DNA from 2 places in the Pseudoalteromonas sp. Ps84H-4 genome. Region 2 is predicted to be linked to the other one. Evidence: riboswitches for the same ligand, from Rfam matches in the RefSeq annotation. Region 2 holds a riboswitch; the other holds the start of a gene.
The links. Region 2 has a riboswitch for lysine ahead of lysC (lysine-sensitive aspartokinase 3). Riboswitches for the same ligand answer to the same signal wherever they lie in the genome.
Positions count from the first base shown of each region.

Region 1: it holds a riboswitch for lysine, as region 2 does, so the genes downstream of both, dapA (4-hydroxy-tetrahydrodipicolinate synthase) here and lysC (lysine-sensitive aspartokinase 3) in region 2, are expected to answer to the same signal.

Region 1 covers NZ_JAMXSK010000004.1:122,325-130,717, forward strand. The annotation lists gene NH454_RS06180 (protein adenylyltransferase SelO family protein) at 353-1,765, opposite strand; gene NH454_RS06185 (DNA-3-methyladenine glycosylase I) at 1,774-2,469, opposite strand; lysine riboswitch at 2,652-2,848, shown strand; gene dapA (4-hydroxy-tetrahydrodipicolinate synthase) at 2,986-3,870, shown strand; gene NH454_RS06195 (2,3,4,5-tetrahydropyridine-2,6-dicarboxylate N-succinyltransferase) at 3,885-4,625, shown strand; gene NH454_RS06200 (PLP-dependent decarboxylase) at 4,625-5,830, shown strand; gene NH454_RS06205 (succinylglutamate desuccinylase/aspartoacylase family protein) at 5,836-6,954, shown strand; gene NH454_RS06210 (phospholipase A) at 7,141-8,178, shown strand; gene NH454_RS06215 (bifunctional GNAT family N-acetyltransferase/hotdog fold thioesterase) at 8,249-8,393, opposite strand, start outside.
Region 2 covers NZ_JAMXSK010000006.1:8,761-17,153, forward strand. The annotation lists gene NH454_RS07450 (ATPase) at 1-298, opposite strand, end outside; gene NH454_RS07455 (hypothetical protein) at 298-843, opposite strand; gene NH454_RS07460 (hypothetical protein) at 846-2,120, opposite strand; gene nhaD (sodium:proton antiporter NhaD) at 2,269-3,519, shown strand; lysine riboswitch at 3,608-3,780, shown strand; gene lysC (lysine-sensitive aspartokinase 3) at 3,862-5,241, shown strand; gene NH454_RS07475 (4'-phosphopantetheinyl transferase superfamily protein) at 5,218-5,955, opposite strand; gene NH454_RS07480 (sodium-dependent transporter) at 6,104-7,429, shown strand; gene NH454_RS07485 (2-hydroxyacid dehydrogenase) at 7,525-8,393, opposite strand, start outside.

The sequences.
Region 1 (8,393 bases), on a different contig from region 2:
TTTCCTTCCCATTTTCACAATAAAGCTGTTTTCAGCTAATGTTTGTTGAGTATTTAAAAACTGTTGAGTAGCTCAAAAAATCAATCTTACGATAGTTCATAAGCCACAATTTTACTTATTTATTAATTATCAATGCTTAACACTTGATGCTTAATACTTAATAAAGCTGAATCCAATATAACAAAAGAATTATTTAAATTACGTCTAACATGATTCTAAAGTCGTATTAGATCATCATCTAAAGCAATAAGTTAACTCCATTCTATGATAGCACTTGCGTTTATTCTGCTCAATCAGCAAGCATTTAAAAAAACTAAATAAACACTTTTTATTTCAAGCAAGTACAAATGCATTAGGTACCACAAAATGTTTGATAATTAGCATCGCCATTTTCAGGTGGCTCATACCAAGATTCGAATTGCTGATCGTAAACGTAGGGCTTTGATAAAACTGATAAAAAGCCATTCAGCATTGAACTACATCCTGTTTTTTCATATTCCGCCAAGATCATTTCAATATTATGGTTGCGTGGAATGACTGCAGGATTAACAGCACGCATGATGTCATAACTTTCAGCTGATGTTCTGACTCGCCACTTTGCAGCCCACCCCTTAATACTATCCGGTAATGCAAAATCCGCAAGTAATGACTCCGTAAGAGCATTGAAAGTATTAGTATAATCAAGGTTATTTTGCTGCATCAGAGTGAGTAACTCAGTCACTAAAGCTTGGTTATCGTCGTGTTCATCTAGAAGTCCTAACTTCCGTCGCCACATTGTAGTAAATGCATGATTAAACTTTTCAGCAAAACTATTTACTGCACTGGATAATAACGACAAAGCTTGCTGTTCATTTTTAAATAATGGCAGCAAGCTCTCAGCTAATCGCGCGCAATTCCAATTCGCAATGTTTGGTTGGTTACCGAATGCATAGCGCCCTTGATGGTCTATGGAACTAAACACAGTATCAAAGTCAAACTGGTTCATCATAGCGCATGGGCCGTAATCAATGGTTTCACCACTCACTAATGTATTGTCTGTATTCATTACACCATGGATGAATCCCACTCGCATCCAACTGATGATAAGCTCAATTTGCTTATCTATGACTGCGGTTAAAAAGTCTACATAACGTTGCTCTGCACGCGTATCTATCTCTGGGAAATGACAACTGAGTGCGTAATCAACTAACTTTTCTAAGCCTTCAATATCGCCCTGGGTTGCTAAATACTGAAATGAACCAACGCGAATATGACTTTTTGCTACGCGAGTTACGACAGCGCCTGGCCGAGGTGGTTGTCGATACACCGTTTCGCCGGTAGTAACAACAGCTAAGCAGCGAGTTGTCGCGACACCTAATGCAGCCATCGCTTCGCTCATTATAAACTCACGAACCGCCGGCCCAATCGCACAACGTCCATCACCACCACGTGAAAACACTGTAGCACCCGCCCCTTTAAGCTGTATGTCCCACAGTACTCCTTCAACGTCTTTAACTGCTCCAAGCAAATGCGCTCTGCCATCCCCCAGATGTGGTGAAAAATGACCAAATTGATGCCCTGAGTAACCTAAAGCAATAGGCTTTACGCTGTCATCAGTTATTGAGCCACTTAACTGTCCTGCTAGGTATTCTGGATCATGACTAATACCAAGCGACTGAGCTAATTTATCATTGAATAACAATAATGCGGGATCAGCGGCGCGAGTAGGCATATCTTCAATAGCCAATAGTTCGCTGATATCGGTATACCTAGTTTGCAGTTTCATAAAAAATCCTATCGCGCAGCTATGCCAACGCGGTTATCGCCTACCCCATAGGCAACTAATTGACTTAGCGCTTGCAGGCTAAAGCCACTTTGTTGTTGTAGCTCGTTGAAAAAGTCTTGTGCAGCTTGTAATGACTTTTTAGTTTGTAAGCCACCGTCAATTAATTCATGAGCACGTAAATAATTTTCTACGTCTCGAGACAGTAAAAAAGTATCCTTACCCATAGCACGCAATGCATAAGGCCCTGTGTTCCCACCTAGTCGCGCACCATGCTTTTTTAAGTAAGCCCACAAACCGATAATATTATTTACTGGCCAATCAGCTACAAATTGGCTGAAACTACCATGTTTTTCAGCTACTTCATGGATCATGTAGGCATTTTCAGGGATCGTTTGTACTTTTTTAAAGTTACGAATAATACGTTCATCACTGGCTTTTTGCTCGAGCATATCAGGTGGCATCATTAATAGTTTCTCAACACTGAAGTCCCAAAATACCTCTCGAAATCCTGACCACTTACTATTGATAACAGACCAGTAAAAACCACTTTGGAACACTTTACGCGTTAACTCTTCCAACCATAAGTCGTCATGCATTTTGGCAATGTCAGCGCTATCAAGCGGGTCAGAAAGCAGTGCAAGCAGCATTTCTTCACTGCCCTTACGGGTGACAGCTCGCTGATAGATATCGTTAAACTTTTCCATTCTTCTTCCAATTCGTCTGGGTAATACTAGTGTACTAAAAACACGCTTATACGTAACCATGTTGCAAAATCGGTCACTAAAAAAACGAATACTCCGCCTTGACACCTAGATGGCTAAAATGCTTTAATCGCCGCTGATACCCTATTTAACTATGTTGGCTTTAAGCTATAAAGCGAGCATAAAGGGCTGGAAGAGGTGCGTTATTCAGGTAGCGTATAGGAGGAGCACAGACTCTGTTGATCATACGTGAGGGGAATTAACGCCGAGAAGTAACACCGTTTGTGAGGTGCTTATTTCGGGCGACTGGGCTGAATCCCAGCGACTGTCACCAACAATAGCAAAAGGCTATTGATTAGTTTGGTGGAGAGCTTCTGGTCTTAGTATAATAAGGCCGTTGCGTCTTTATTATTTTAAGCCCATTCGCTCTTCGAATTATACCTTGTTCGAATGACGACATGCGGCTCCATTCAATTGCTCCCGCATAAACTCTTCGAATACCTTATAAGTTCGTGAGAGATGATCAACAATTTTGATTTAAACGACTATCCATTATGGACAGCGCTTGTCACGCCATTTTCTGAATCTGGCGAGGTCGATTACACGGCCCTAGGGCAACTGGTCGCTGAGCAGCAAGATGCTAATAACGGTATTTTATTGCTTGGCAGCACCGGCGAAGGACTGGCGCTTTCACTTAAAGAGCAACAAGCCATTGTTGAGCATGTTTGCCAATTAGCACCGACTGTACCACTTATGGTCGCTGTGGGCGGCATGAACCTTAAGCAGCAAATTGCTTGGGTTGAATACTGCAACCAACTACCTATTCATGGCTACCTATTGGGCTCTCCTCTGTATGCAAAACCTGGGGTTGTTGGCCAAACACATTGGTTTGAAAGCCTACTTAACGCAAGTCATCACCCTTGTATGTTGTATAACGTACCAGGACGCAGTGCAGTTGAGATTTCACCGCAGGTGATCAAAAACCTTGCTGAGCACAAAAACCTTTGGGCTTTAAAAGAAGCCAGTGGTGACATTAGCAAATTTGAAGGCTTTAGAACGGCGTCACCAACACTGGCTATCTTCAGTGGTGATGATGCACTTATGCCGTATTTTGCTCAAGCGGGTGCAAAAGGTTTAGTTTCGGTTGCCGCAAATGCTTGGCCGAGTCAAACCCATGAGTTTGTTAAACGCAGTTTAAGTGGTCAATATCCAAATCTATTCACCGATTGGTCGCAAGCGATTCAAAGCTTATTTGCTGTCGCAAATCCAATCCCCGTAAAAGTACTGATGCACCTGCAAGGTAAAATAAATACCCCGCATTTACGTCCGCCGCTTACGCATTTAGAGCTAGAGCAAACAGACAGCATCACCCACGCAAACAACACAATTTTATCTTGGAACTAAAAACAGGTTTTATCATGAGCTGGTTAGAATTATTAAACAACTTAGAATCGGGCGCAGTGCGCGCAGCTACACAAGACGAAAACGGCAACTGGCATGCCAATGTTGAAGTTAAACAAGGCATTTTAGAAGCCTTTAAAAATGGCACAAATACCGAGTTCCCAGGTGGTTTTGTGGATAAGCACAACCTAGCACCACAGGGCTTTGCTGCAAATGCCGGCGTGCGTATGGTACCAGGTGGTAGCAGTGTTCGTCGTGGCGCACACGTTGCTAAAGGCACGATTATCATGCCACCAGCGTATGTAAATATTGGCGCATTCATCGACGAAGGCACGATGGTCGACAGTCACGCATTAGTGGGTTCATGCGCACAAGTAGGTAAAAATGTTCACCTAAGTGCAGCAGTACAGCTAGGTGGCGTGCTTGAGCCAATTGGTGCCAGCCCTGTGGTTATTGAAGATGACGCTTTCATCGGTGCAGGCTGCGTTATTGTTGAAGGCGTGGTTGTGAAAAAAGGTGCTGTACTTGCGCCGGGTGTGCGCTTATCTGCAACCATCCCTGTCTACGATTGTGTTAATGAGCGCCAGCTAGACAAAGGTGAAGCAATTCCAGAAAACGCGATTGTAATCCCAGGTTCTCGCCCTGCTTCAAATGCATGGGCTCGCGAGCAAGGTTTAAGCATGTCTTGTGCATTGATCGTGAAATACCGTGACGAACAAAGCGATGCATCATTATTGTTAGAAGAGGTTTTACGTTAATGAGCTTTTTGAGCACGCCCATCAAGCAAGCGGTTGAACAAGTTTCAACACATCTTGATACGCCATTTTTTATCTATGATTTAGATAAATTAACTGCACATTTAAATCAACTAACTGCGCAAACCGATGTGAAACTTTGGTATGCCGTTAAGGCCAACCCGCTGTCTCGCATTATTCAATGTTTAGACAGCGCAGGGTTTAATTTTGATGTTGCGAGTAAAGGTGAACTTGAGCAAGTACTTGCCCAAGGCATCGATAGCGAGCGCGTGCTCAACACAGGGCCAGCAAAGAGCCCTGCACAAATTTCACATTTTATTGCTCGCGGCGTACGTACCTTCGTGGCCGAGAGCATAAACCAAGTTCGCTGGTTAAATGAGCAAGCAACAAAAGCAAATTGTCAGCTGCAAGTTCTGTTGCGTGTACAACTTCGTTGGCCAGACAGCGAAAAGAACCCACTTGGCGGCGATAGCCTTACTCCTTTTGGTTTGGGCTGTGATGAGTGGCAAGCGCTCACAGTCAGTGATTACACTGCTCTTAACTTTGATGGCCTGCATATTTTCCAATGGGGCAATATGCTGAGCACTGACAAACTCGCCGAGCTATGGCGTGCGATGATTGCGCCATTACAACAACTAGCAAGTGCATTAAATATTAACCTTAATATTCTCGATTTAGGGGGTGGCTTAGGCATTCCTTATACTCAAGATGCTAACCGACTCGATTGGTCTGCACTTATCGAGACTCTGGCGAGTATTAAAGCAGATGCCGGTGTCAAAGAGCTTTGGATGGAACTTGGCCGCTATGCGGTAGGCGAATGCGGCCATTACGCCACACCGGTTGTTGAACGCAAAGAAAATTACAATCAACAGCAGGTGATTTTATCAGGCGGTATTAACCATTTACTTCGCCCTGCAGTGACAAGCCAAGATTTTCCTGCGGTGTTACTGCGTGAGTCAACGGCTGAGCCAAGTGCAATGACTTTATACGGCCCGCTTTGCACCGCGCTTGATTGCTTAGGTGAGCACCAACTAGCTAGTGATTTAAGTGAGCAAGACTGGTTGGTATTCAGCCAATGTGGCGCGTATGGCTTTACCGAAAGTATGCCGTACTTTTTATGCCACGAATTAGCGGCTGAATACATCCTTGAACAAGGAAATATTGAGTGCATTCGTAGCGCTGAAGATGCCAGCTATTATTTAAGGTAATCACCATGAGTAAAGAATTAATCAGCCAAGAGAATATTGTGGTTGGCGAGATTGCCAACGGCCTACCACTGACAATTCCTGTGTATCGTTTAAAAGGCGATGGCACAGGGCCAAACGTGTATATACAAGCTAATATGCACGGTGCAGAAGTACAAGGTAACGCTGTAATTTATCAATTGCTTGAGCAGCTAAAATCACTCAAGCTGCGTGGCGATATTACCCTAGTGCCTTATGCCAACCCAATTGGTTGTAATCAAAAGTCAGGTGAGTTTACTCTAGGTCGCTTCGATCCAATCACTGGCACCAACTGGAACCGCATGTACCGCTTTAATAAAGCATTACCATCACAAATTGCTGAACAGCATAAAGACAGTGATGATGCGACCCTTAAAGCCGCCTTCAAAGAAGCACTCGTTGCTGACATCGACAGCCAATTAACGGGCCCAAATTACAGCTTAACAACGGGTAAGCGCATTGCACTTAACTTGCAAAAGCTTGCCCATCAGGCTGATATTGTTTTAGACCTTCACACAGGGCCTATCTCAAGTAAGCACTTATACTGCCCCCAATACGCCAAAGCCAGCGCGAGCTATTTCAACATCGAACATGTGTTATTGATCCCAAGTGATTTTGATGGCGCAATGGATGAAGCGAGTTTCTGCCCGTGGTGGTCGTTATCTGAAGAGCTTGCCAAACAAGGCCGTGAATTTGCAGTTCAAGTCGAAGCATTTACCGTTGAACTTGGTAGCCAAGAAAAAATCGATTTAAGTGCAGCCCTTGAAGACGCCAATAGCATTTTAAGTTACCTCAATCAAAAAGAGGTATTAGTTGATGCTGCGTATCATCCAAAAGCGATGACACGTTATGCCTGCATGCTTGAAGATTATGTAGCTTACTACGCACCTATGGGTGGCATGGTCGAGTATCTTGCCCCACTGGGTGGCCATATTAAAGCTGGTGAGCCTATCGCCCGCATTTTAAGAATGGAGCGCTACCTTTCTGAGCAGCCGCTACAAACATTAAGTTTTGATAAAGACGCCATTGCTATTTTGCATTTTGCTTCAGCAAGCGTGAATCAAGGTACCGAACTTTATAAGTTTTTTACCAACGTATTTGAGCTATAAGCTCATCCCTTCTCATTGCGTGAGAGTCAACGGCTTATGCCCTTAGGCCGTTACAGCAGGGCTCCAAGCTTAGCTTGGGGCTCTCTATTTACCTAAAATTTCAACAATTCAGTACAAGTTCACGGTTACTTATGTAAAAATCGTTATAATTATACCTACTTACAAGTCTACTGAAAGGGAACTGCAATGGGATGGCGCATTTGGCTGGCAGCAGCTGGCTTATTTTCTGTACCTGTATTTGCTCAAACTGAACAACCACAAACTAACGAACAAGATGACGCGTTAGAACTCGTAAAGCAGTGTATTTTGAACGAAGCGATTGGCGGTGACGGTAAACAAACACTCGAAGAACTTCGTAAAAAATGCTCAGACTTGGACGAGAGTAAAAAGCTCACCGCTTTAGATAAGCGTAAAGCCCGTGAAGAAGTGAGCAAGAAAAACCGTAATGTGATCACCCCACATAAGCGTAACTACATATTACCGCTTTCATACGTATCTAACCCGAATGAACGTCCTTTTGATGGTTTAAAAGATCTTGCAGAGCAAACTGATGGCGAGCCACTTGATAATCTTGAAGTGAAATATCAACTTTCAATTAAAGTGCCTATCTTCGAAGGCTTTTCAGATAAAGATCAGGGCGTATTCTTTGCGTTTACCATGCAATCGTTTTGGCAGTTTTACAACAAAGATATTTCATCACCGTTTCGTGAAACAAATTACGAACCAGAGATCTTCTGGGTGAACTACCTTGATCCTGAGCATGTGCTTTGGGGCGATGAAATGGCAATTGCAATTGGTGCATCACATCAATCGAATGGCCGCAGCCAACCTAACTCACGTTCATGGAACCGTATCTATGCCGATTTCTTGTGGGAAAAAGACGGCTTTGTATTTAGCTTTAAGCCTTGGTACCGAATTCCTGAAGATAAAAAAGACGATGAATTAGAAGCGCGTGGCGATGACAACCCTGATATTTACAAATACATGGGTTACTTTGAATTCTCAGGTGCATACCGTTATAACGAGCATGAATTTAGCTTTATGACCCGTAATAACCTAAATTCAGATAACCGTGGTGCAATCCAATTAGATTGGTCTTTCCCTCTATGGGGCCGATTACGTGGTTACGCACAATACTTTAATGGTTATGGCGAGAGCTTAATTGATTACAACGCCGATATTGAACGTTTTGGTGTGGGTATTCTGTTAACTGACTTGCTTTAACTGCAGTATTAACTGACTTACTTTAACTGCAATAAAGAGCGAGCTTTAGTTAGCTCGCTCTGAATATGCGTTATTTTTTAACGATGAAGTGACCTTCAAATTCAGCAACTAACACATCACCATCATATACATTCACTGGTACATGGTAGCTTGCTTTGCCACTGTCTTCTAAATCCGCTAACTTGCCTTTACAACCAGCCAGCTCAACACTACCA
Region 2 (8,393 bases):
CAAGGCCGGCAACACCAATCACCACAGGGCCATTAGGTAGGTCAGCTTCGAGTAAAATATAGGATTGGTCTGACGAAAAGTAGAATTTTCGGGTTTCGTCTAAATCGTGGCCATCCCATTCTGTTAAACGTAAATCATTGATCAGTGGAAATTGCAGGGCATTAATTACCGAGCTTTTACCGGTATTATTAGGTGCACAGATTGAACTACTTTTATCCAGCGGGATCACGCATTTTGCATAGCCAGCGGTATTTAAAAGCGCAAGTTTGCTGAGTCCGTATAGGCTTTGGCTTTGCATTATTCGTCATCTCCTAGGTAGGTTTCTTCGTTTACTTCCATTAATGCATCGATATAACGATAAATAGGTGCTTGCAGCATAAAGCCATTTTCTACTTCGCGAGCAAGACCTAAACGTACCATACGAAGGTAAACGTCTTTGCGTAAATCTGAGCCTGAAAAGATTTCTAATTGATCAAACAGGTGCTTGTTGATTTGCACTAAGGTTTGCATTAGTTCAAGGTCGTTTACTTCGTCAAACAAGGCCCGCATTGGATCTTTACCAGTATTGGCATAGTGCTCAATCAAGATGTAGATAGTCAGTGCGATGGCACGCGAAATTTTACCCATATTTGGGGTGCTTTCGTCGCTGCCAAAATAGTAAAAGCCACGGCTATCATGTTGTAAGTCATGGCCAAGGGTGTTAAATAACGCGCGATAAGCATCAATGTGTTGATCAAGCTCTTGCCACATCAGCGTGTCTTGTTCGCTAATGTGGTAGCCTGATGTGAGCTTTTTATTAATAGCTTGCAGATGCGTTAAATCATCTAAATTAATATCTGTCATGGTTATTGCTCTGTTGCTTTTTTATCGTCAGCAATCGATGAGTTAAATGGGTAAAGAGAGAAGTGTTGCTGGGCAATTTTTATTTTTACTTTCTCTTGGCTTTGGCTAATCTCAAGGTCGCCATCGCTAATTAGTTTTTGATACAAGAACAGCATTTCGTCAGCCTCAAGATCTGGGTAGCTTTCATCTAAAAAACTAAGGAGTGGCTGAGCTTTTTTGCTGGCTTTTTTAAAGCGTCTTCTAAATTGGGTTTTAACATCGTTGTAATCAGGAATATGCGGACTTTGATACGCAGGTACATCATCCTGTTCAGGAAGCTGATATTCATCGTGCTCAAAGTCAACTAAGCCTGCCATATAGGCCACGATATGACGTTGCTGACCAAGTGAAAAACGTTGCGCGTCTGAAACAAAGTTAGGCTGTACTGCACTTAACATGTTATCGACGCCATTTTTACGCACTAAACCAAGCACTTTAGCTGCTTGGCGAGTAATTAGGTTATTGCGGCGTAATTCTTCACGCAGCGGCATCAGCATATCGGCGCTTTTACGTAAGCTTTCACGACCAATTAAATGCATTTCTAAAATACGGGTACGTAATTGTTCAAGCATGCGCTTGTCTTGATATGACTTACCTAGGCGGTCAATTTGCTCTATTTGCGTGCTAATTTGCAATTCGATGGTATGAAAGCAAGCATGAAAGTCACCACGAATATCCACCATTTCCAGCATAGGCTCGATGTATTCATCGAACGCTTCAATGACTGCTTGATAGCGCTTTTGCAAAGATTGCACTGCGTTGTTAGCTTTGGCTTGTTCAACAATATTTAAAATTGCGTTTTCATTATGGGCAAACAATTTCATTATTTTGCGAACCCGATCATCCATAATGCGGCTAAAGCGGCGTAGCTCGTCGTAATCTTCAATTTCACCCGCTTTAGCAAGGCGGTTACCAAGGCGAGCAAGGTCATCAACGAGCACACTAATTTCTTGGGCAAGACCTAGGTGCTCTTCTTGTAGCAAGAAAGTTGCAAAATCGGCGATCGCGCGGTTGATTTCTAACTGCGATGACTTAGCCAGTGGAATAATGATGTCTTGATTCAATAAACGATTTGTTTCTTTATAAATGCGTTCATTTGACCAAGTAGGTTGTTTTTGTTTTATCGCATTTTGTACGTCTTTCAAGCTGAAATCAGCCATTTTAAAACGTTTAAATAATAGTTCTAACACCCCCCAATGCTCTGTAAGGGTATTTAATAACTTTTTAGCTGGGATCATAAGGCTCCAGTAAATTCAGACTTTGGTGTTAGCGATTAGTAGTAAATTATGTAATTGAGAATAGTTTTATGCTGTCGATGCTGCTAGAATCCGCGCCGAAACACTCGTCTTACAATTTTTACATTATTATAAAGGTTGTTCAAACACCATGGTAACCCCACTTATCCTAACCCTGATAGCGGTGGCATTTTTGCTTATCGTTATAGAGGATATTATCCATGTAAACAAGGCCAAAACGACGCTTTTTTTTGGCACTTTATGCTGGATTATCTTATTTATCTCTCCGATTCATGGGCAAAGCCCAGAAACCATGCAACATCAACTGGATCACAATATATTAGAAATCGCGACTTTGTGGCTATTTTTAATGGCTGCGATGACCTTTGTAGCGTATTTAAACTCTAAAGGCTTTATCCAGAATATTGTGCATAAAATTATGCCAAATCAAATCAGTGAACGAAAGCTGATGTTTTTGATTGGTGGTTTTGCGTTTTTATTTTCATCGATATCAGACAACATAACGGCAACTTTAATCTCGCTTGCGGTAGTGATGTCACTGAAGTTAGATCCTAAAAAATTAATAAAATACGCAACCTTAATTGTATTCAGTGTTAACTCGGGTGGGGTGTCGCTGATCACCGGTGATGTTACAACACTGATGATTTTCTTAGACGATAAAGTCACCATTGCTAACTTGTTATTATTAATTGTACCTGCACTTGCAAGTGTTGCATTGTTAGCGGCAATGTTATCGGTGGGTATGTCGGGTAATGTGGTATTTGAAAAGCAAACAGCTCGTCGTATTGAAAAAACCGATATTACCATTGCGGTTATCTTCTTCTCGACCATCATAGCCACGTTAACTTTAAGCGTACTTTATAGTGTGCCACCGCTATTAACCTTTTTATTTGGTTTATCACTGATGTTTTTGGTTGCGCAATTTTTAATGCGCAAAAAAGATGTGAACAAAAAAATCATCGATTATATTCGTGAAATTGAGTACGACACCTTATTGTTCTTCGTGGGTGTGTTATTGCTGGTTGGCGCATTAAAAGAAGTTGGCATGCTTGCTAAATTTACTCACCTTTATGAATTGATGGCGCCTGAATATGCCAATTACTTAATGGGGCTATTATCGGCGGCGGTAGATAACGTACCTTTAACTGCAGCACTCTTAAAAGCAGATATTGTGATGAGTCCACAGCAATGGCTATCATTTACTTACGCAACAGGGGTAGGTGGCTCAATGCTTATTATCGGCTCTGCGGCAGGTATTATTGCCATGAGTAAGGTCAAAGCACTGACCTTTATGAGCTATCTTAAAATGTCGGTTTATTTATTAATTGCTTATACCGTTGGTTATTACGGTTCGCACTTAGCGGGCAGTTTAATTTCATAAAACAACTTGACAGCTAGACGTCTAAACGTTAACTTTCGAAGCCTGCTTTTAACAGCAGGCTTTGTTATTTTAACCAGGTGTTAACTTAACATTCAGAAGAGGTGCGATACTTAGGTAGTTAATGTGAGGTGACGAACGCCGATGACCATTAATGAGGGAAGTACTCGCCGAGAAAATTATCCGGACGTCACGGTTATTTTTCGGTTTATGGGGCTGAATCCTCAAAACTGTCACCAAACTAGGTGGAGAGCTTCTGGCATGGACTACTCTTTATTTTCAAAGCACCCCCTTGCCGAGTTCTTCTTGATTTACTGTGGATAGTTTTCCACAAAAGGAGACGACATGAATACCCAATTAGCCGCCAATACAAAATCAGATTACGTTGTTGCAAAATTTGGCGGTACCAGTGTAGCTAACTTTGATGCTATGAGCCGCTGCGCAGAAATCGTTTGTGCTGATAACCAAGTACGTATTGTTGCTGTGAGTGCCAGTGCTGGCGTGACCAATCATTTAGTTGCATTGTGTAAACGTGATTTGAGCGCGGTTGAGCGTGATGAGCACATTACCGGCGTAGTCGCCATTCAAGAAGCAATTTTGGCAGAGTTGTCGCTCGATGCTGATTTAGCACATGGCTTTAATGAAACGCTTAAGGCTTTTCAAACTTTGGCATCAGAAGGGGTTAAGTCAGTAGCTGAGCAAGATGAGCTACTGAGCTTTGGTGAGCGTTTATCATCGTATTTGTTCACTCAAGTATTACGTGGTCAAGGTCTTGATGCGGTGCGTTTTGATGTACGTAAAGTGCTAAAAACAGATAGCCAATTTGCTAAAGCAACACCTAATGTTGCAGCAACCGCTGCGGCTGCTAAAGAGCATTTAGTGCTGCTACTTGATGAGCAAGTTGTTGTAACTCAAGGCTTTATTGGTAGCAATGAACATAATCAAACAACGACTTTAGGGCGTGGTGGTTCAGATTACAGTGCTGCATTACTCGCTGAAGCAATTAACGCAAAAAGCGTGCATATTTGGACCGATGTTGTGGGTATTTTCAGTACTGATCCGCGTTTATGCGCCAAAGCAAGCCCAATTGCTCGCTTAAGCTTTGATGAAGCGGCAGAAATGGCCACGTTTGGAGCAAAAGTGCTGCATCCTGCAACTATCTTACCAGCGAGCCGTAGCCATATTAGTGTGTTTGTTGGTTCAAGCCGTGAGCCGCAATTAGGCGGTACATGGATTGAAAAAGAAAAGTCTCAGCAACCGGGTATTCGTGCAGTAACGCAGCGTAAAAACCAAATTCTATTAACCGTTAAAAGCCCAGAAATGCTTCTTGCGAGTGGTTTCTTAGCGCGTGTATTCACCATTTTAAGTGAGTTTAATATTTCGGTTGATTTGGTTACTACCTCAGAGATCAGTGTTGCAATTACTTTAGATAATGCGCCAAATGCATCACGTCCTGAGCTTGATCAAGCCTGTTTAGATAAGCTTTCTGAGTTTTGTCATGTGTCGGTTGAGAACAACTTGACGCTGGTGGCTTTAATTGGTTCTGAGATTCAATTACGTCAGCAAGAAATGAACTTAATGCAGGTATTGAGTGATTTTAATATTCGTTTAATTTGCCACGGTGCAAGTAAACATAACCTGTGCTTCTTAGTTGAGCAAAGTGAGTCAGATGAAGTCGTGCAGGCTATTCACAGCCGACTATTAGAAAGCCAAGTCGCGGCGTAGGTCGTTAAAATTAATAAAAGAGCACTGCCAGTCAGTGCTTTTTTGTGCCACAACACTTATATCAAACCCTTCAATAGAGTTACTACTCGCGCTGAAATTATGTTTGCTCAATTCTTCGAATACATTAGGAGCAAGTAGTTTCGCAATCGGCTGAGCACTTGCTTTGGCAAGCGCCTCTTTTAATGTCCAAATTCTAAAAAAGCACTGTGCTTGTTCATCGGGAGCATCAAAACGGCTAATTAAGTCAACTTCATCTTGATGATAAAAGTGCTTTGCGAGTTTGAGAAAAGGGCGAGGTTTACTGCTTTGTTCAATATCAAAACCAAATAGCTGCTGTTCTGGGTTAAGAGCAGCGCCAATTAAACCATTTGAATGTGATAAACAGGCCCACACAGGTTCTCTGCGTTTTGTATATAATTTGAGCTTACTGTCTTTGTCATCAAACTGGCTCGATATTTCATTAAGGGCTAAATCGTCATTAGGGTAAGCGTGTTGATACAAATACTTTAACGTTAGGCGAGTCGCTAAGTACTCTTGCTTGGCGCTAGGAACTTTGCGTTTTTCAAGTACGCTCAATTCAAACCCACTGAGTAATTTATCAACGGGTAAACTTGCAACATCAATACGTGCTGCATCCATCAGCATAATTTTTTTGGCCGTTGTTTGGCTTTGCTGCTCGATGATAAGAGTATTCGAAAAGTAGTGGCTGCTCATGGTTTGACGCTTACACGAAGGCTCGTATTTAGTTTTGTTTATTTTTACAGCAGATGCACATTTATAGGCACGAACAAACGTAAATAGTTTACGCAGTTGACTGTAATTATGGTTTAATGAGGAAAAATAATAACAGATTTGTAGATGTATGGCACAAGTTCGTGACGGCTTTCAAAGTCGATTAGGTTTCGTTTTAGCAGCTTCTGGTGCGGCGGTAGGTTTAGGTAATATTTGGGGCTTTCCAACACAAGCGGCAAACCATGGCGGCGGTGCATTCTTACTTGTTTATTTTATTGTTATTTTCTTATTAGCGCTTCCGGCTCTTTATACTGAGCTATATTTAGGTCATCAAGCACAAGCTAATCCGGTAAAAGCATTATCAAATGCATGGCAAGACACAGCACCTAAAGTGGGGGCCGCAGCTGGCTATATTGGCCTCTTTGGTGCGATTGTAATGCTAAGCTTTTATTCGATTGTCGCAGGCTGGATGCTCGCTTATGCGCTTGAGCCAATCGCAAACTTCTTTGGTTTTACTGAGTTAAGTAACTTTTTACACAGCGACTCCATGGCACGCAACTTTGTGTTTACACCGCTGATGCTTATTCTCACTGCGAGTATTATTTTAAAAGGCGTTAAATCAGGTATCGAAACTTGGTCACGCCGCTTAATGCCATTATTGCTAGTGTTATTAGTGGCTTTAATTGCTTATATCGCTACACTTGATGGTGCGATGGATGGTTTTGCAGCCTACTTAGTACCAGATTTTAGTCAAATTCTTGATGCAAACTTAATTATTGCGGCAATGGGGCAAGCGTTCTTTTCATTGTCGTTAGGTGTAGGATGTATGATGGTTTATGGCTCTTATTTAAAACCAGATGCGAACCTACCTAGATTAACTGGCACTGTGGCACTGCTTGATACCGGTGTGGCCTTTTTAGCGGGTTTATTGATTATTCCGGCTATTTTTGTTGCTCAACATAACGGTGTAGAGGTATTTAGCGGCGGTAAATTGGTTGGTGAAGGGCAGTTAATATTTGCGATTTTACCTGAGCTGTTTAGCACTATGGGCCAAGTGGGTTTACTCGTTGGCTTATTATTCTTTGTATTAATGTCGATTGCCTCAGTGACATCAACTATTTCATCGACTGAAATTCCAGTGGCATTTTTAGTTGAGAATCACAGTATTGAGCGAAAAAAAGCGACCTTATTTGTGACGCTAATCGTCTTTATCGCTTCATCACTAATCATCTTAAACTTTGACTGGTTATTTGGCTTAGTGATTATGGTGCTTACACAGTACCAATTACCTTTAATGGGACTGTTCTACTTCATTACTGTTGGCTGGTTATGGCAGCGTGGTAATAAATTGCATCAAGTATCGAGTGGCCCCCATTATTGGTTTGCCCAGTACATTCGCTTTGTCTGTCCGTTATTAATGACGGCGGTATTTGTGAACGTGGCGTTGTTGAAATAGAAACTTGAGTTACAAGTCTCTAGTTTCAAGGGAAAAGACAAAAGTAAAAGGCGTGGGATTTAAACCTCACGCCTTTTTTAATTTAAGGTTTACCATTAAATAACCTCGTTAGTTAATGGTAAACCTTGGCTTATTTCATTGGCGCTTTGCAATGTAGTGCAGGCTATTTCGCTAAGTGCTTCTTGGGTGAAGAAGCCTTGGTGGCCTGTGACTAACACATTCGGAAAGCTAATAAGGCGTGAAAAAATATCGTCTTGCATGATTTCTTCACGGTGATCTTTAAAGAATAACTCTGACTCTTGCTCATACACATCAAGCCCTAAGTGTCCGAGCTTTTTAGACTTAAGCGCTTGAATACAGGCTTGAGTATCGAGAAGTGCACCACGAGAGGTGTTAATCAGCATGACACCGTCTTTCATCTTCTTAAATGCGCTAGCATCAATTAAATGATGGGTATGCTCGTTGAGCGGGCAGTGCAATGAGATGACATCACTTTGGGTAAGCAATGTGTCTAAATCACATAGGGTGTAAGGGCCTTCACCAGCCATTGGGTCACAAACGAGTACTTTCGCCCCAAAGCCATTTAAGATATTTACCAGTGCTAGGCCGATTTTGCCACAGCCTATAATCCCGATGGTTTTTTTGAATAAGTTAAAGCCTAGCAAGCCGTTTAAATCAAAGTTACCTTCACGTACTCGGTTAAAGGCTTTATGGGTTTTTCGATTGAGCGTTAGCATAAGGGCAATACAATGCTCTGCCACGGCTTCTGGACTATAAGCGGGCACACGGCAAACCTTGATGTTATGCTCTTTGGCAGCATCAAGATCAACATTATTAAAGCCTGCACAGCGTAATAAGATTGCCTTTATGCCTAGGGCAGCCATATCGGCAATGACGTGTTTGTCGACTGTATCGTTAACAAACACGCACACAGCATCAAAGCCTTGGCAAAGGGGGGTGGTAT